One region of the Acidovorax sp. LjRoot74 genome, then DNA from elsewhere that is predicted to be linked to it. Evidence: predicted binding sites of a transcription regulator. Region 1 holds the regulator's gene; each other region holds the start of a gene.
The links. Region 1 encodes LexA, which represses DNA repair genes until DNA is damaged. Its sites were predicted from a motif close to ACTGTATNNNNATACAGT; they were not measured.

Region 1 (4,530 bases):
TCTGCCACGGCGATCCCGCGCTCGGTGCAGGCTGCCACATCAATGTGACTACCGATCTTGCCTGTTTGGGCAATGAGTTTGAGGCGGGGCAGCTTCTCGACGAGCTGGCGCGTGATCTGCGTGCGCTCCCTCACCAGCACGATGATGTCTGCGTCTTTGAGCCGCACAGAGAGCTGGCCCAGTCCCTTGACGGTGTTGGTGTAAACCTTGGCGGTGTACGCGTCGAGCCGGGAAGCGCAATGCAGCTTGCGCACTGCATCCTGGTAGTCGTCGAGGATCACAATGTTCATCCCGACATTGTGCCTTGGCGGGAACTGCGCACCGCACCGGGTGGCCGCTTGGCGCACCAAAATCCCCGGCTTTTGGTGACGGAGTGTTGGTGCGCCACGGTGGTGCTCACGCAGGCGCCTGTGGCCCGGTGGATCTGCTATCCAGGCTGGTGCACCGCCTGGTAGGGCGGCGTTGACGAGGTGTCTGCTCCAAGGGGCTGCTGTACCTGATGGATTGTCAGGGTCCGTTCAAGGGCTGTTCTTGGGGGCCGAGTGATAGCAAGCGTTCATCCTTCAGGCATGCGCTGCATCCCATTTGGCGGCACGAGCAAGGCGGGCAACAACGAGCGCAGCCACCAGCTGCCATGCCCTTGAGATCGCGCTGTAAAGAGCCGAGCTTGCGGGGGGGGGGGCAGCCCATCTTCGCTTCTGATCGGTGCAGCTTGCGGTGTGCGTCCCGCATACACCGCCTGGGTGGCGCAGCGAGTTCCATGAACGGGTTTTGGACAGGCGCTAAGCCCGCATGGCCTCAGAGGCCACCATGCGATCCAGCTCTGCACATACGTCGGCCATCCGGCCTGCAATCACCAGGCGACCTGTGCCAGCGTCAGACACTCGCCGCACGACTTTGGGCGACCGCAGGCTGCTGGCATGGGGATCGGTGGGCAGTGCTGAAAAAAATGCGTGGCGGTGGCTGCCCATGGGGGTGGCCATGGGCAGAAAAGATCTGCCTGCTGGCGCAGGCTGTCGATTGGGGGTCTCGGATGGGCGAAGTGGAGGCTTCACCGTGAAAGGCCAGTTGCCACGCAATGGCCGTGGGCCCTGCTGCGGGGTAGGTGGGCGCGGGCGTCCTACTACTGCGACGTTTGCGTCCACTGCGGTATCTGCACGCGCAGGGTGTACCAACAGGCGCTTCAGGCCGCGCAGCGGATTTTGCAAGGCGGTAAGGGTAAACAAGGCAATTCCCATGTGAAAACTCCGAAGGTCGGGGGTTGAACACAGGCAGGATTGCAAAGTGATTTCATGCCATGCTTTTTTGCCGATGGCTGGAGGGCGCGATGACCCCTGCGGCGCGCGGGAGTGGCACCACAAGGCAAATCAACAGCGCCGCTTTTGCATCGGCTGGTGGCATGGCATGGGGTCTGCACCGCAGGGCTGGTGTGCTGTTTCAGCCCACCAAACGCCCGCCACCCGCAGTGCAGCCCAAAAGGATGGGGCTACATCAGCATGGTGTTGCGGATGAGCCCCACGGCCAGGCCTTCGATTTCGAAGGGCTCGCCGGGCTGGACCACGATGACCGGGTAGTCGGGGTTTTCGGGCAGCAGCTCGATGGCCGTGGCCGTGCGGCGCAGGCGCTTGACGGTGACATCGTCACCCAGCCGGGCCACGATGATCTGCCCGTTGCGGGCTTCGCGGGTGGACTGCACGGCCAGCAGGTCGCCGTCCATGATGCCGGCATCGCGCATGGACATGCCGCGCACCTTGAGCAGGTAGTCGGGCTTGTGCTGGAAAAGGCTGTTCTCCACGCTGTAGGTCTGGTCCACATGTTCCTGCGCGAGAATGGGCGACCCTGCTGCCACGCGCCCCACCAGGGGCAGCACCAGTTGCGACAGGCCTGGAATAGGCAAGTTGAACTGGCTGCCACGTGCAGCGTTGATGGAGCGCACCGTATCGCCACGCAGGCGAATGCCCCGCGATGTGCCGCTGACCAGTTCGATCACACCTTTGCGGGCCAGGGCCTGAAGGTGTTCTTCGGCCGCATTGGCCGATTTGAAACCCAGCTCGGCCGCGATTTCTGCGCGGGTAGGGGGTGCACCGGTGCGTGCAATGGCGGTCTGGATGAGGTCCAGAATCTGCTGCTGGCGGGCGGTGAGTTTGGGGTTGTCGAGCATGGTGGTTTCCGGTGGCGGCGGTTACAGTGGCGAACAACTGTTTTTTAATCCAGTAACTGTATTTTTCACCAGTTTTTCGGAGTATGCAAGTGAGTGGGCAAAAAATTGTGGTTTTGGGCACCGGGGGCACCATTGCAGGCACCTCGGCGCAGGCAGGAGACAACATCGGCTACACCGCCGCCCAGGTCGGTGTGGAACAACTGCTGGCCGCCGTGCCGGGCCTGCAGGCGCTGGCTGGGGGCATGCTGGTGGCCGAGCAGGTGGCCCAGGTGGACAGCAAGGACATGGATGACGGCGTATGGCGGGCGTTGGCCCAGCGCTGCGCACACCATTTGGCAGACCCGGATGTGCGGGGGCTGGTTATTACCCACGGCACTGACACGCTCGAAGAGACTGCCTGGTTTCTGCAAGAGGTGCTGAGCACCAATAAGCCCGTGGTACTGACCTGCGCCATGCGCCCTGCGACGGCTCTGACACCCGATGGTCCGCAGAACCTGCTGGACGCCGTGGCCGTGGTGCTGGCCCCTGATGCCACCGGTGTGGTGGCGGTGGCAGCCGGAGAAGTGCATGCCGCACGGCATGTCCAGAAGGTCCACCCCTACCGGGTGCATGCATTTACCTCTGGCGATGCGGGCCCGGTGGGCTGGGTGGAAGAGGGGCGGGTGCGTCTTATGCAAAATTGGCCTCTACCGCCTGTTGGACGTGCTTCTTCTGCTATCAAAAGAGGAATGGAAGCTACCGAATGGCCTTGGGTGGAGGTGGTGCTGAGCCACGCAGGGGCACGGGCCCAGACTGTGGATGCGCTGGTGCATGCCGGTGTGCGAGGCCTGGTGGTGGCCTGCACCGGTAACGGGACCATTCACCATGCGCTGGAAGCCGCCTTGCTGAGCGCGCAGCAGGCCGGTGTGCGGGTGGTGCGGGCCACCCGGTGCGCCGAGGGCCAGGTGCTGCCCAAGCCTGGCGACCAATTGCCGGATTCTCAGGGGTTGTCGCCGGTGAAGGCGCGGGTGGCGCTGCTGCTCGACTTGCTGCAGGCAGGCTGACGGGACGGCTGTCGATGTTTGCGGCACTCAAGACGCATGCCTGGGCCTACCCGGCGCTGGAAGTCGTGCACATCGTGGGCATCGCGCTGCTGCTGGGCAACCTGGTGCTGCTGGAGCTGCGGGTGTTTGGCCGGGGGGCAGCGCTGCCGGTGAAGGACCTGGCGCGGCTGAGCCTGTCGCTGGCGCTGTGTGGTTTCGGGCTGGCGGCCGCCTCGGGTCTGCTGATGTTTGCCACTCAGCCCGCCGAGCTGCTCAGCAGCCGGGCATTCACCTTGAAGATGCTGTTGTTAATGCTTGCCGGGTGCAATGCGGCATGGTTTCATGGGCGCGGCTCGCTCACGCGGCTGGATGGCCTGGCCCGCGCGCAGATGCTGGCTTCCACGGTGGTCTGGTTGGCCGTGGTGGTGTGTGGCCGCTGGATCGCCTATTTGTGAAGCCTGTCCGGTTCCTTTTTCCTTGAGGAGTCCCTATGAACTTGCCGCGCCGCCACCTGCTGCTTGCCGCCTCCGTCTGGCCCCTGGGGGCGCAGGCGCACCATGGCTGGAGCAGTTTTGACCCGGACCGCCCCATCTATCTGGAAGGCACCGCGCGCAAGGTGCGCTGGCAGAACCCCCACGCTGAACTGTCGCTGGAGCTTGCTGCCAACCTGAAGCTGCCTGCCGATCTGGCGCAGCGCCCGGTGCCAGCGCAGACTGCGCCGGTGGATGGCCGGGCGCTGTTGGCCAAAGCCGTGCTGCCCAACCGCAAGGACCGGCTCTGGGAGGTCGAGCTGGCGCCCCTCACACGCATGCAGGCATGGCAGGTGCAGGAGATTCGGCCAGGCGCCCTGGTGTCGGTGGTGGGGTTCACCTTGCGCGAAGAGAAGGGGGATCCGGTGCTGCGTGCCGAATACCTGTATGTCGATGGCAAGGCCTATGGCCTGCGGTCCAGTCCGGCCTGACGGGACCGCGATACAAGACTGGTGAGATGCCGCGCCGGTGAGCGCCTTGGCACCATGAAAAAAGCGACGCCCTTGCGCAGGGCGTCGCCGGGACCGCTCTATCAGCGCGGTGGATCTGTGAGGCGGCGGCAGGCGGTGTGTTGCGTCTGCCTTCCCCCGCCGGTGCGTCTTAGCTGGCCAGGGCCTGCAGTGCGCGTGCCGTGATTTCGTCCACGCTGCCCGTGCCGCTGATGGCGCGGTACTTGGGGGCTGCGGCGGGTTCGGCCTTGGCCCAGTTGCTGTAGTAGTCCACCAGCGGGCGCGTCTGGTCGCTGTAGACCTGCAGGCGCTTCTTGACGGTTTCTTCCTTGTCGTCCTCGCGCTGGATCAGCTCTTCGCCCGTGATG
Region 2 (4,530 bases), 2.8 Mb from region 1:
TCCGCCCCGGTTGTCCAGCACCACGGGCTGCTTGAGGATGCGGGCCAGCGACTCCTGCAGGCTGCGGGCCGTGATGTCGGTCGCGCCCCCGGGCGGGAAGGGCACGACCAGGCGCAGCGGCTTGCCCTCTTGCGCCAATGACATTCCTGGAACGAAAGATACGGCAGCCATGGCAGACAGCAGATGACGGCGTTGCATGAAGACTTCTCCTATGAATGGAACTGAGGTTAATGGAATCGATGGTCTCTACCAAGCAATGGATGTGCCTGATAACATTCCCATTTGGAATAATTTGATTACTTACGATGTCGTCCCTGCGCCGCCTCTCGCCGCCTTTGCACCTGCTGCGGGCGTTCTCGACCGTCACCCGGTTTGGCGGCGTGTCGCGCGCGGCCGAGGCGCTGCACCTCACGCAAAGCGCGGTGAGCAAACAGGTCAAGGAGCTGGAGGGCTGGGTGGGCGTGCCGCTGTTCGAGCGCAGCCGCAAACGCCTGGCGCTGACCCCGGCGGGCGAGCGGTACGAGAAGGCCGTGCGCGCGGTGCTGGCACAGCTGGAGGCCGCCACGCTGGAGCTGATCACCAGTGACGACGGCGGGGGCGCGCTGCACCTGTCCAGCCTGCCCACATTCGCCGCCAAGTGGCTCATCCCGCGCCTGCCGCAGTTCCAGCAGCAGCACCCGCAGGTCACGCTGCATTTCGTGCCGTATGTGCACAGCTACAACTTCGACCGGCCCGAGCTGGACTGCGCCATCCTGTTCGGCGACGGCCACTGGCCGGGCGCCCACGCGCACTACATCACGGGCAATGATGTGGCCCTGATCGCGCCGCGCACCAAGGTGGCCGACTGGCCCATCCGCACCCCGCGCGACGTGGCAGGCCACACCCTGCTGCGCCACGTGACCGTGCCCGAGGCCTGGCTGCGCTGGAGCGAGACCCATGGCGTGACGGGCCACCTGGACCCGCTGGGCGGCCCGCAATTCGACCAGTTCCAGACCATGATCCGCGCCGTGATGGCGGGCATGGGGCTGGCGCTGGTGCCGCGCTGCCTGGTGCAGGACGAGATCACCGCCGGGCTGGTGCGCGAGCCGCTGGCCGATGTGCCGCTGCGCGGCGGCTACCCCAGCGACGTGGGCTACTGGCTGTGCTACCCCGAGGGGCGCACGCAGTTGCACGCGCTGCAGTGTTTTCGGCAGTGGCTGCTGGCCTGCGCTCAGCCAGTGGCGGCGGGCGAGGGCGCCAGCCCTCCTCAGCCTGCGGCAGCCCCGCCCGCATAGGCCTCCAGCCCGATCGCCACCACCGTGGCCACGTCACGCCCCACCTCTTCGCGGAACTCGGCCTCGGCCTGGGCCACGGCGTCCTGAAAGGCCTGCAGCCAGGCCAGCCCCACGGGCGTGAAGCACACGCGGCGCGCGCGGGCGTCCAGCGGATCGGCCTCGCGCGTGACCAGGCCCCAGGCCTCGCACTGGTCCACCAGGTTGGCCATGGCCTGCTTGGTCATGCCTGCGCGTTGGGCCAGGTCGGTCAGCCGGTCGCCCTGCAAGGCCAGATGGCGCGTGATGTGCACATGGGCAGCACTGACCTGGTCCCGCGCCGCCAGGTTGGACAGGGCCAGCGGCACCTCCACGTTGTGCGCCATGAGCTGCAGCACCCGCGCATCGAAGCGGCGCATCGCATGGCCCAGCAGGCGGCCCAGATGGGTCTGGCGCCAGCCGTCCTGGGCGGGCGCTGCAGGGGAAATTTCAGGCATGGCCAATTGTCATGCAAACTGACTAAATTGCGCTTGAATGCATTTGAACAGCTCGCATAAACTACTGTTCAAGCATCCAGCCTGTGATTAATTGCAGAACGGTGCAAACACCCAACCCGTTGTTTCTCAAGGAGTTTTCTCATGGACGTCGCAGTCAAAGGCACCAACCCCGCATTGCCCGTGAACACCGAAAAGGCCAAGGCCCTGGCCGCCGCGCTCGCCCAGATCGAGAAGCAATTTGGCAAGGGCACCATCATGCGCCTGGGCGAAGGCGAGGTGATCGAGGACATCCAGGTGGTCTCCACCGGCTCCCTGGGCCTGGACATTGCACTGGGCGTGGGCGGCCTGCCGCGTGGCCGCGTGGTCGAGATCTACGGACCGGAATCCTCGGGCAAGACCACGCTCACGCTGCAGGTGGTGGCCGAGATGCAAAAGCAGGGTGGCACCTGCGCGTTTGTCGATGCAGAGCACGCCCTGGATGTGCAATACGCCCAGAAGCTGGGCGTGCAGCTGTCCGACCTGCTGATCAGCCAGCCCGACACCGGTGAACAGGCCCTGGAAATCGTGGACAGCCTGGTGCGCTCGGGCGCCGTGGACCTGATCATCGTGGACTCGGTGGCAGCGCTCACCCCCAAGGCCGAAATCGAAGGCGAGATGGGCGATGCCCTGCCAGGCCTGCAGGCCCGCCTGATGAGCCAGGCGCTGCGCAAGCTCACCGCCACGATCAAGAAGACCAACTGCATGGTCATCTTCATCAACCAGATCCGCATGAAGATCGGCGTGATGTTCGGCAGCCCCGAAACCACCACCGGCGGCAATGCGCTCAAGTTCTACGCCTCGGTGCGCCTCGATATCCGCCGCACCGGCACCATCAAAAAGGGCGACGAAGCCATCGGCAACGAGACCAAGGTCAAGGTGGTCAAGAACAAGGTGAGCCCGCCCTTCAAGACGGCCGAGTTCGACATCCTGTTCGGCGAAGGCATCAGCCGCGAAGGCGAGATCATCGACATGGGCGTGACGGCCAAGATCGTGGAAAAGAGCGGTGCCTGGTATGCCTACAACGGCGAGAAGATCGGCCAGGGCCGAGACAACGCCCGCGAGTTTTTGCGCGAGAACCCGGACCTGGCCCGTGAAATCGAAAACAAGGTCCGCGAAGGTTTGGGCATTGCGCTGCTGCCCGCCGCATTGGCGCAAGCCGGCGCAGCCGACGCCGCAGACGAGGCCTAAGCCCAGCACAACTGCCGCGCCACCGCAGCAAGGCCCGCGAGGGCTTTGCCGTGGCCAGACAGGCAAGCAGGCCTCCAAAATTCGAACAAAATTGGCCGTTTGCGCGCGATAGCAAAGCTTTCTTTGCTATGAAATTTGACAAATCACACCCACCATGGGCTTCACCACGCTGTCGCTCAAAGGACGCGCACTGCGGCTGCTGAGCCAGCGCGAACACTCGCGCGCTGAGCTGCTGCGCAAGCTGGCCCCGCATGTGCAAGAGGGCGATGACCTCGGCGCCTTGCTCGACGACCTGCAGGCACGCGATTTCATCAGCGAGGCGCGGGTGGTGGAGTCGGTGCTGCATCGCCGCGCGGGCCGACTGGGGGCAGCGCGCATACGGCAAGAGTTGCAGTCCAAAGGACTGGGGGCCGAAGCGGTGCAGGACGCCGTGTCCCAGTTGCAAGGCAGCGAAATGGAGCGTGCCCGCGAGGTGTGGCGCCGCAAGTTTGGCGAACCCGCCACAGACCCGCAAACCCGCGCCAAACACATGCGCTTTTTACTGGCGCGGGGATTTTCTGGTGATGTGGTGCGGCGCGTGGTGCAAGGCGCCGACGGGTCTGACGAAATCTGAGCACATCACCCACCTGCGGGGCGTGGCCACCACGTGCTGGTTGATGCGCTGGGGTGGTTAGACGCTCAGCATCAGCTGCAGGTTCTGCACCGCAGCACCACTGGCGCCCTTGCCCAGGTTGTCCAGGCGCGCAATGACCACGGCCTGCCGGTATTGTTCGCTGGCAAACACGCGCAGTTCCAGCTTGTTGGTGTCGGTCAGTGTGTCGGCGGCCAGCTTCAAATCATCGGTGGGCGGCAGCACGCTGACCCACTGCTCGGGCGTGTTGGTGCGGCTGTAGTGGCTGGCCAGCGCGTCGTGCAGATCGCTGGCCTTGGGAGCGCCGGGCAGCAGATCCAGATGCAGCGGCAGCTGCACCAGCATGCCCTGGCGGAAGTTGCCCACGGCGGGGATGAACACGGGGCGGCGTGTGAGGCCGGTGTAGCGCAGGATTTCGGGGATGTGCTTGTGCGACAGGCCCAGCGCATACGCCTCATAAGGCGCTGCAGTGCCTGCCTCGTAGGCCTCGATCATCGTACGGCCACCGCCGGAGTAGCCCGACACCGAGGGCAGGCTCAAGGGATAGTCGGCAGGGATCAGGCCCGCATCGACCAGCGGGCGCAGGATGGCAATGGCGCCCGTGGCATAGCAGCCGGGGTTGGAGACACGGGTGGCATCGCGCACCGCCTGTATTTGCGATGCCGCCAGCTCTGGAAACCCATACACCCAGCCGTCGGCCGTGCGGTGTGCGGTGCTGGCGTCGATCACCTTGACCTTGCGGCCCGCGCTGCGCTCGATCTCATCCACCATCGCCACGGTGTCGCGCGCAGCATCGTCGTGCAGGCACAGCACCACCAGATCCACGCCCGCGATCAGGTCGCGCTTGGCAGCCGGGTCCTTGCGCAACTCGGGCGCAATGCTGACCAATTCGATCTGCGGCATGGCCTGCAAACGTTCACGAATC
Region 3 (4,530 bases), 850 kb from region 1:
CAGGCTTCTTGCCACGCGCGGGCACGTCCACGCGGAACAGCGGGGGGCGCGCCACGTAGATGTGGCCGGTCTCGATGAGCTTGGGGAAATGGCGGAAGAACAGCGTGAGCAGCAGCACCTGGATGTGCGAGCCGTCCACGTCGGCGTCTGACAGGATGCAGACCTTGCCATAGCGCAGGCCGCTCAGGTCGGGCGTGTCGTTGGGCCCATGCGGGTCCACGCCAATCGCCACCGAGATGTCGTGGATTTCGTTGTTGGCAAACAGGCGGTCGCGCTCCACCTCCCAGGTGTTGAGCACCTTGCCGCGCAGCGGCAGGATGGCCTGGCTTTCCTTGTCGCGGCCCATCTTGGCGCTGCCACCGGCCGAGTCGCCCTCGACCAGGAACACTTCGTTGTGGGCAATGTCGCGGCTTTCACAGTCGGTGAGCTTGCCGGGCAGCACGGCCACGCCGGAGCCCTTGCGCTTTTCGACCTTCTGGCCCGCCTTCTGGCGCGTCTGCGCGGCCTTGATGGCCAGCTCAGCGAGCTTCTTGCCGTATTCGACGTGCTGGTTCAGCCACAGCTCCAGCGCCGGGCGCACAAAACCGCTGACCAGGCGCACCGCGTCGCGCGAGTTCAGGCGTTCCTTGATCTGGCCCTGAAACTGCGGGTCAAGCACCTTGGCCGACAGCACATAGCTGGCGCGCGCAAACACGTCCTCGGGCAGCAGCTTTACGCCCTTGGGCAGCAGGCTGTGCAGTTCGATGAAGCTCTTGACGGCGTTAAACAGGCCGTCGCGCAGGCCGCTTTCGTGCGTGCCACCCGCGCTGGTGGGGATCAGGTTGACGTAGCTCTCGCGCATGGGCTGGCCGTCTTCCGTGAAGGCCACGGCCCAGGATGCGCCCTCGCCTTCGGCAAAACTTTCGTTGTTGCGGTCGGCAAAACCCTCGCCCTCAAACAGCGGGATCACCGGGTCGCCGTTCAGCGTCTGCATCAGGTAGTCGCGCAGACCGCCCTTGTACTGCCAGGTTTGCGTGTCGCGGGTTTTCTCGTTGACCAGCTGCACCGTCACGCCCGGCATGAGCACAGCCTTGCTGCGCAGCAGGTGGGTGAGTTCGCCCATGGGCAGGGCGCTGGATTCGAAATATTTCGCATCGGGCCACACGCGCACCGAGGTGCCCTGCTTGCGCTCGCCCGCCTCCAGCGGCCGGGCCACCAGGGGCTCGACCACATCACCGGCGGCAAACACCAGGCGCGCCACCTTGCCCTCGCGGTAGCTGGTGGCTTCGAGCCGGGTGGCCAGCGCGTTGGTGACCGACACGCCCACGCCGTGCAGGCCGCCCGAGAAGCTGTAGGCGCCGCCCTTGCCCTTGTCGAACTTGCCGCCCGCGTGCAGGCGGGTGAAGACCAGTTCGATCACCGGCGCGTTTTCCTCCGGGTGCATGCCGAAGGGGATACCCCGGCCATCGTCTTCCACACTGACCGAGCCGTCGGCGTGCAGGGTGACGCGGATCTTCTTGCCGTACCCGGCCAGCGCCTCGTCGGCGGCGTTGTCCAGCACCTCCTGGATGATGTGCAGGGGGTTGTCGGTGCGGGTGTACATGCCCGGGCGCTGTTTGACGGGCTCCAGGCCCTTGAGCACGCGGATCGAACCTTCGGAGTATTCGCTGGCGGAAGCAGAAGACGGTTTGGCAGACATAGCGGCGGATTGTAGTGCGGCATGCGGGGCGTAGCTGGATAAAAAACCAGTCATCACCACCCCTATGGGGCACTGTATTGGTCACGTGTGTATCAGCACGTTTCACGCAATCTGGCTACATTCCTGCGCATGCATATGAATATTCCCAAACTGTCCATGTTCCAGGTGCTGGCCTGCGGCGCGGCCATCGTGACCCTGTCCATGGGCATCCGCCACGGGTTCGGGCTGTGGCTGCTGCCCATCACCCAGGAGATGGGCTGGACGCGCCAGTCGTTCGCGCTGGCCATCGCCATCCAGAACCTGTCCTGGGGCCTGATCGGGATTTTTGCGGGCATGGTGGCCGACCGGTTTGGGGCCTTCCGTGTGCTGATGGGCGGCGCGGTGCTGTATGGCCTGGGCCTGGCGGGCATGGCGCTGTCGCCCACACCCACGCTGTTTGCGCTGACGGCGGGCGTGCTGATTGGCGCGGCGCAGGCGGGCACCACCTACGCCGTGATCTACGGCGTGCTGGGGCGGCAGATTGCACCCGAAAAACGCTCCTGGGCCATGGGGGTGGCGGCGGCGGCGGGTTCGTTCGGCCAGTTCCTGATGGTACCGGTGGAAGGCTGGCTCATTGCGGGCCTGGGCTGGCAGCAGGCGCTGCTGGTGCTGTCAATGGCGGTGCTGCTCATCGTGCCCCTGGCATTTGGCCTGCGGGAGCCGGGCTTCAAGGGAGCGGCCCCGGTCAAGCGTGAGCAGACCATCGTGCAGGCACTGGGCGAGGCGTTCCGCTACCCCAGCTTCAACCTGCTGATGGCGGGTTACTTTGTGTGCGGCTTCCAGGTGGTGTTCATTGGCGTGCACATGCCCAGCTACCTCAAGGACCATGGCCTGTCGCCCCAGGTGGCCAGCTATGCGCTGGCGCTGATCGGGCTGTTCAACGTGTTTGGCACCTACATTGCGGGCACGCTGGGCCAGCGCATGCCCAAGCGCCACATCCTCGCCTTCATTTACTTTGCCCGTGCGGTGGCCATCAGCATCTTCTTGCTGGTGCCGCTGTCGCCACTGTCGGTGTACGTGTTCTCGGCCGTGATGGGCACGCTGTGGCTGTCCACCGTGCCACCCACCAACGCCACCATTGCGCAGATTTTTGGCGTGCAGCACCTGTCGATGCTGGGCGGCTTTGTGTTCTTCAGCCACCAGATCGGTAGCTTCCTGGGCGTGTGGCTGGGTGGCTATCTGTATGACGCCACGGGCAACTACGATATCGTCTGGTACATCGCCATCGGCCTGGGCGTGTTTGCCGGGCTGGTGAACCTGCCCGTCAAGGAAAGCCCCATCCAGCGCTCAGCCCCCCAACCCGCCTGACCGGACCGCCTGATTGACCCACCATGCACCAACCGCCCCCGCCCCCCACACCCCGGTCGCGCGCCCTGCGCTGGCTGGGTCGGGCCGTGGCCGTGCTGTTATGCCTGTTGGTGTTTGGCATGTACACCGTGCCCGAGTTCATGGTGATGCTGGCCGACCAGATGTGGGCGTGTTTCTGACGGCCACAGTCAGAGATTCAAAGCTTTTTGGGGCTTCTGCGCGCGCTGGAAAAGCCCTTTAAGCTGTAAATTTAATAGCATTATGCATGACACAGAAGCCCCCTCCGCATGGGTCCGCCGCTGGACCCACCTGATCCCCCCGGGCGCCACAGCCCTGGACCTGGCCTGCGGTGCGGGCCGCCACCTGCGCTGGCTGCACAGCCAGGGGCACCCGGTGGTGGGGGTGGACCGCTCTGCCGAGGCCCTCGCCGCCTGCGAAGGGCTGGGCGAATTGCTCCTGGCAGACATTGAAAACGGGCCCTGGCCCCTGCCGGGCCGCCAGTTTGGCGCCGTGGTGGTCACCAACTACCTGTGGCGGCCCCTGCTGCCCGCCATTGTGGACAGCGTCGCTCCGGGTGGCGTGCTGATCTACGAAACATTTGCCCTGGGCAACGAAACCGTGGGGCGCCCTGCACGGCCTGAATTCCTGCTGGCACCCGGCGAGCTGCTGGGCGCCAGCCAGGGGCTGCGCGTGGTGGCCTACGAGGACGGGTTCCTGGATGAACCCGCGCGTTTCGTGCAACGCATCACGGCCGTGCGGGAACTCCCGCAGCCTGGCGGGGCCCCACGGCATCTTTTGCCCATCGCGGCTAGTTAGAATGCCCTTTTACCGTTTTTCACTGCGGACATGACCTCTTCCTCCGTGCCCCTCACCGGCAGCATCGTCGCCCTCGTCACCCCCATGCACGAGGATGGCAGCGTGGACTACCCCACCCTGCGCAAACTGATCGACTGGCATATCGCCGAAGGCACCGACTGCATCGGCGTGGTGGGCACCACGGGCGAGTCGCCCACGGTCAATGTCGAAGAACACTGCGAGATCATCCGCGTGGCCGTGGAGCAATCGGCCAAGCGCGTGCCCATCATGGCGGGCTGTGGCGCCAACTCCACCGCCGAAGCCATCGAACTGGCCAAGTTCGCGCGCGGCGTGGGCGCCGACAGCCAGCTGCAGGTCGTGCCCTACTACAACAAGCCCACGCAAGAGGGCCAGTACCAGCATTTCAAGGCCATTGCAGAAGCCACGGGCGACCTGCCCATCGTGCTCTACAACGTGCCCGGCCGCTCGGTGGCCGATATGCAGCACGACACCGTGCTGCGCCTGGCCCAGGTGCCCGGCATCATCGGCATCAAGGAAGCCACCGGCAACATCGAGCGCGCGCAGTGGCTCATCCGTGACGTACCCAAGGGCTTTGGCGTGTACTCGGGCGACGACCCGACCGCCGTGGCCCTGATGCTGTGCGGCGGCCATGGCAACATCAGCGTGACGGCCAACGTGGCCCCGCGCCT
Region 4 (4,530 bases), 460 kb from region 1:
GGCAAGATGGTCAAGGGCATGGGCGGCGCCATGGACCTGGTGGCGGGCGTCAAGCGCGTGATCGTGCTCATGGAACATGTCGCCAAGAAGAAAGACGGCACTGAAGATCTGAAGATCCTGCCCGCCTGCACGCTGCCCCTCACGGGCGTGGGTGTGGTGGACCGCATCATCACCGACCTGGCTGTGCTGGACGTGACGCCCGAAGGCCTCAAGCTCATTGAGCTGGCCCCCGGCGTGACGTTTGAAGCCCTGCAGGCCAAGACGGGCGTTACGCTGATTAAGTAATACACCTGCTCGCAGCCATGCGTTGGCTGCTTGGCATGCAGCAAAAAAGGCCGGAGCCCCGCAAGGGACTCCGGCCTTTTGTATGGCATTTGCACTTCACGACCGGCCTGCACAGGCTGGCTGGAATTACATGGCGCTGAATTCGCCCGAGGGGATCTGACCCGTACGCAGGGCTTCAGCAGCCTGGGCACGTACCGCAGCGCGGTCGGCCGTGGACTTGTAGGTCACCACACGCGAACCTGCGGGTTCGATAGAGCGGGTCTGGGCCACAGTAGCGGCTTCAGCAGCCACTTCAGCACGGGTGCGGTTGGTGTCGAACTTCAGAGCGAACTGCGAGCCATCGGCTTCGTCAGCGTGGGCGCCGAAAGCAGAGAAAGCAGCCACAGCAGCGATGGAGATGATGCGAGCGGTCTTGTTCATGGTGAAACTCCGATGAAATTCAAAAAAGAGGGATGTACTAGGCAATACGAAACAGGAAGAGCGGTGGATTCAGCGAATCAAGCGCTGATCAATCAACCACGCTCGCCGTAAGAGATCTGGCCAGTGCGCACAGCTTCAGCAGCCTGGGCACGCACAGCAGCGCGATCAGCGGTGCTCTTGTAGGTCACGACGCGGGAACCAGCAGGCTCAATGCTGCGGGTCTGGGCCACAGTGGCGGCTTCGGCAGCCACTTCAGCGCGGGTGCGGTTCGTTTCGAACTTGGTGGCGAATTGCGAAGCATCGGCTTCGTCAGCGTGGGCGCCGAAAGAGGCGAAAGCAGCGACAGCGGCAATGGAGAGGAAACGTGCGGTGTTGTTCATGATGAAAATCCTTGAAGTTAAAAAGCGTCTCAAAAAAGCCGGGCCAAAAAACCATTCCTGAACCGGGTTCGGTGAGTCGCCTTGCGGGTTCGGCTCATCGATGGGTTGAACTGTACGCCGATGGTGTTCAGGGAAAAACCACTGGGTCGCGAACTAACTGTTCCAGTATTGGAAACAATGAATGCGGAACTTTTCAGGGTTTGCCCAAGCCTGACTGCCCGGGGAAGGCAAAAAACTGTCTTTGGCCACCTGGGTTCCATGGAAACCCTGATGCGAATTTGGGACGATGTGCCGATGGCCTCCTCATGGCCTGCTGCTGGACTGGCTGCCATGGCAGGCAGGCTTCGGCGGAGTTGCTAGGGTGGGGCCGCTCCCTTTTGTCGGCCCGGGGCAGCAATTGATCTTCCTCAAGACAGTGAGGTGCCGAACCGGGTTCTCTGTCGGAGCCCCGCAAGAGGACGTCTTATAGTCCGAGGTAACGATTTGTTGTTTCTCGCATGACAGACCCCCTTGTTCCGGCGGACATTGACACCGCTGACAGCCCCCATTACCTGCGCGCGCTGACCGACATGGCCGACCGCAGGACGGTGGTGGCGGATGCCGCCATCTACACCGACAACGGCATCAAACTGGTGGAGAAGGGGGCCCGCATCGACAGCCGCCTGTACGACCGCCTGGTACAGCACAAGCTGCGCGAACCCATCGACCGCCACCTGTCCATCGAAAACCCCGTGGACATGCCCGCCCTGCTGGCAGCGGGGCAGGCGCTCATCGAGCAGGAGGCCTTGCCCAACATGCTGGCCGAGGCACTGGGCCTTTCGGCCGCCCGCCTGCTGGCGCCATTGCGCTCCTTGCCCCTGCCGGCGCCCATGGCCTGCAAGCTCACGGTGATGCGCGACCAGCGCCCCGAGTTGTTCGAACACAGCCTGCAGATGATGACCGTGGCCGTTTTCCTGGGTATCAAGAGCGGTCTGGCGGAGCGTGATTGCGGCAGCCTGGCTGCTGCGGCCTTGTTGCATGACCTGGGCGTGCTGCACATGGACCCAGCCTGGAGCGACCCTGACCACAAGGTGGTGGGCGTGGCACGCAAGCACCTGGTGGCGCACCCCATCACGGCCATGCTGATGATTCGCGATACCAAAGCCTATGCCCGCGCTGCCGAGGTGGCCGTGCTGGAGCACCACGAGCGCATGGATGGCAGTGGCTACCCCCGTGGCCTGGCCGGTGCCGACATCACACCCATGGGCCGCATCCTGCTGCTGGCAGAGGTGGTGACCGCGTTCTACGAAAAATACGAGGACATGCCCGCGCAGCGGCTGTCGCTGGTGCTGCGGCTCAACCACCGCAAATTCCCTTCTGCCCTGGTGGCCCACATCCTGCCGTTGCTGCAGGAGGAGGTGGCGCGCGAGTCGGCCCTCATGCCGCTGAGCAACGATGCTTCGCGCCAGATTGACCTGCTGGCCGAGGCCTTCACCTACTGGGACCAGCTCAAGGCTGCCTTGCCCCCTGGCACGGCCAAGGCCCCGGTAGACAGCGCCTTTGCATTTACCGACTCCCGCTTGCTGGCCTTGCAGAAGGCCTTGATTGAGGCGGGTTCCCACCCCCAGCACCAGGGTGAATTGCTGGCGCAGTTGCAGGGCGATGCCATTGGCATGGCTGAGGTGGCCCTGGTGGGGCGTGAGGCGCTGTGGCAACTGCAAAGTATTCTTAACGCCAGCCACCGCCGCTGGCCCCAGCTGTCGGACCGCGCCACGCCCATGGAGGCGGCAGTGGCCGACTGGTGCGACTGGGCGCTGCGGCGGCTTTGAGAACTTGAACGGGCTCTGAAGACCGCCCAGGGCGCCTCGCTCTTGTCTGCAAGCGCCCGCAGGCCTGTACCCCTTCGCCCCTGGCGCCTTCCCCCGCATGGCTCGCCACGCTTCAAAATACTGGTTATATTTACAGTATTCTTGTTCTTTGAAGCGTCTTTCCCGCCATGCCTGCGCCCAGCCTGTCCTTGCGGATTGCGCCCGACCTGCCTTCTGCCGTGCCCGGTGTCTGGCATGCGGATGCGCTGGGTGCGGGCCCGCAGGCGGCCCAGCCCACGGGGTATGCGTTGCTGGATGCCCAGCTGCCCGGCGGGGGCTGGCCGGTGGGGGCTTTGTGCGAGGTGCTGCAGTCCCTGGCGGGGTTGCATGAATGGCAGCTGGTGCTGCCCGCGCTGGCCCAGGCCACAGCCCGCCGCGCAGGGGCCGTGGTGGTGGTGGCGCCCCCCTGCGAGCCCTTTGGCCCGGCATTGAAGGCGCAGGGGCTGCCGCCCGAGCGGCTGTGTGTGGTGCGCGCCGGCAGTGCCCGCGCTGCATTCTGGGCGGCTGAACAGGCGCTGCGCTGCCACGGTGTGCTGGCCGTCATGGCCTGGCTGCCGCAGGCACCTGCCGCCGCCTTGCGCAGGTTGCAGCTGGCGGCGGCGCAGCAACAGCAACTGCTGTGGGTGTTCCGCCCGGTCAGCGCAGCACCACAGGCATCGCCAGCCCTGCTACGGCTGCAGGTGCAGCAGGGGCTGGTGCCGTCTGCCGGGGCGTCCACGCCTGTCGCGCCCGGCATGCAGGTGCAAATCCTCAAGCGCCGGGGGCCGCCCCTGGTGCAGGCGCTCAATCTGCCGGGTTGTCACCCCCGGCTGGCGCAGGCCCTGGTGGCGCAGGCCGAGCGCCGCCACGCCGCGCAGATGGTGGCCCGCGCCACGGTGGTGCGCTACAGCCCAGCGGCCCCGGGAGGCCGGACGGCGCAGCCCGTGCACATGGAATCTGCGACGGCGGGGCTGCAGGGGAGGGGGCATGCACTGGATCGCATTGCCGCTGCCGTGGCGGGATGAGCCCGCAGCCAGCCCGGCCAACACGGGCGCAGGGGCTGCTGCAGGCAGAGGGGCTGAAGTGCCAGGCCCCGCTGCGGGCTGGTGGGCCCTGCGTTTTACCCCGCGTGTGGCGCTGGTGGATGGCGACACCGTGCTGCTGGAGGTCTCCACCACCGAGCGCCTCTGGGGCGGGCGCGATGCCTTGCTGGCCCTGGTGCTGCAGGCCTGGGCCGAAGCCGCCGAGGAGGTGACAGACCCCGGAGCCACCGGGGAAGTGGGGGCACCACTGCAGCAACCCCCGTGGGGCTGCGGGCCCACCGCGCTGGTGGCGCAGGCCTGGCTGCGCATGGCGCTGGCAGGGCCTGCACCACGGGGCCCCCAGGGGCCCGAGGTGCACACCCTGCCTTTGCACACCCTGACTGCCTTGCGCCCGCATGTGGCCAGCCTGGAGCGCATGGGTTGCCGCACCTGGGGAGCCTTGCGCGCGTTGCCGCGTGCCGGACTGGCCCGGCGCCTGGGGGCCGCGGTGCTGCAGGTGCTGGACCAGGCCCTGGGCGATGCCCCCGAGGCCCATGCCTGGCTGGAGCTACCCGAGCAGTTCGCGCTGACCGCCGA

Region 2: the regulator LexA is predicted to act here: its motif matches at 1,811-1,828, upstream of recA (recombinase RecA).
Region 3: the regulator LexA is predicted to act here: its motif matches at 1,712-1,729, upstream of ACSQ3O_RS08105 (DNA topoisomerase IV subunit B).
Region 4: the regulator LexA is predicted to act here: its motif matches at 3,013-3,030, upstream of imuA (translesion DNA synthesis-associated protein ImuA).

Annotation. Positions count from the first base shown of each region.
Region 1 is NZ_CAXUTI020000001.1:2,606,793-2,611,322, forward strand. It holds gene ACSQ3O_RS12195 (D-2-hydroxyacid dehydrogenase family protein) at 1-290, opposite strand, end outside; gene lexA (transcriptional repressor LexA) at 1,487-2,161, opposite strand; gene ACSQ3O_RS12205 (asparaginase) at 2,245-3,204, shown strand; gene ACSQ3O_RS12210 (hypothetical protein) at 3,219-3,638, shown strand; gene ACSQ3O_RS12215 (DUF6152 family protein) at 3,674-4,144, shown strand; gene adk (adenylate kinase) at 4,314-4,530, opposite strand, start outside.
Region 2 is NZ_CAXUTI020000001.1:5,396,798-5,401,327, forward strand. It holds gene ACSQ3O_RS25650 (tripartite tricarboxylate transporter substrate binding protein BugE) at 1-198, opposite strand, end outside; gene ACSQ3O_RS25655 (LysR substrate-binding domain-containing protein) at 306-1,274, shown strand; gene ACSQ3O_RS25660 (MarR family winged helix-turn-helix transcriptional regulator) at 1,247-1,747, opposite strand; gene recA (recombinase RecA) at 1,889-2,974, shown strand; gene recX (recombination regulator RecX) at 3,129-3,587, shown strand; gene argC (N-acetyl-gamma-glutamyl-phosphate reductase) at 3,645-4,530, opposite strand, start outside.
Region 3 is NZ_CAXUTI020000001.1:1,753,230-1,757,759, reverse strand. It holds gene ACSQ3O_RS08105 (DNA topoisomerase IV subunit B) at 1-1,678, opposite strand, end outside; gene ACSQ3O_RS08100 (MFS transporter) at 1,808-3,025, shown strand; gene ACSQ3O_RS08095 (hypothetical protein) at 3,049-3,204, shown strand; gene ACSQ3O_RS08090 (class I SAM-dependent methyltransferase) at 3,287-3,841, shown strand; gene dapA (4-hydroxy-tetrahydrodipicolinate synthase) at 3,872-4,530, shown strand, end outside.
Region 4 is NZ_CAXUTI020000001.1:3,067,874-3,072,403, reverse strand. It holds gene ACSQ3O_RS14390 (3-oxoacid CoA-transferase subunit B) at 1-285, shown strand, start outside; gene ACSQ3O_RS14385 (DUF4148 domain-containing protein) at 412-705, opposite strand; gene ACSQ3O_RS14380 (DUF4148 domain-containing protein) at 798-1,085, opposite strand; gene ACSQ3O_RS14375 (HD-GYP domain-containing protein) at 1,583-2,893, shown strand; gene imuA (translesion DNA synthesis-associated protein ImuA) at 3,061-3,936, shown strand; gene ACSQ3O_RS14365 (Y-family DNA polymerase) at 3,899-4,530, shown strand, end outside.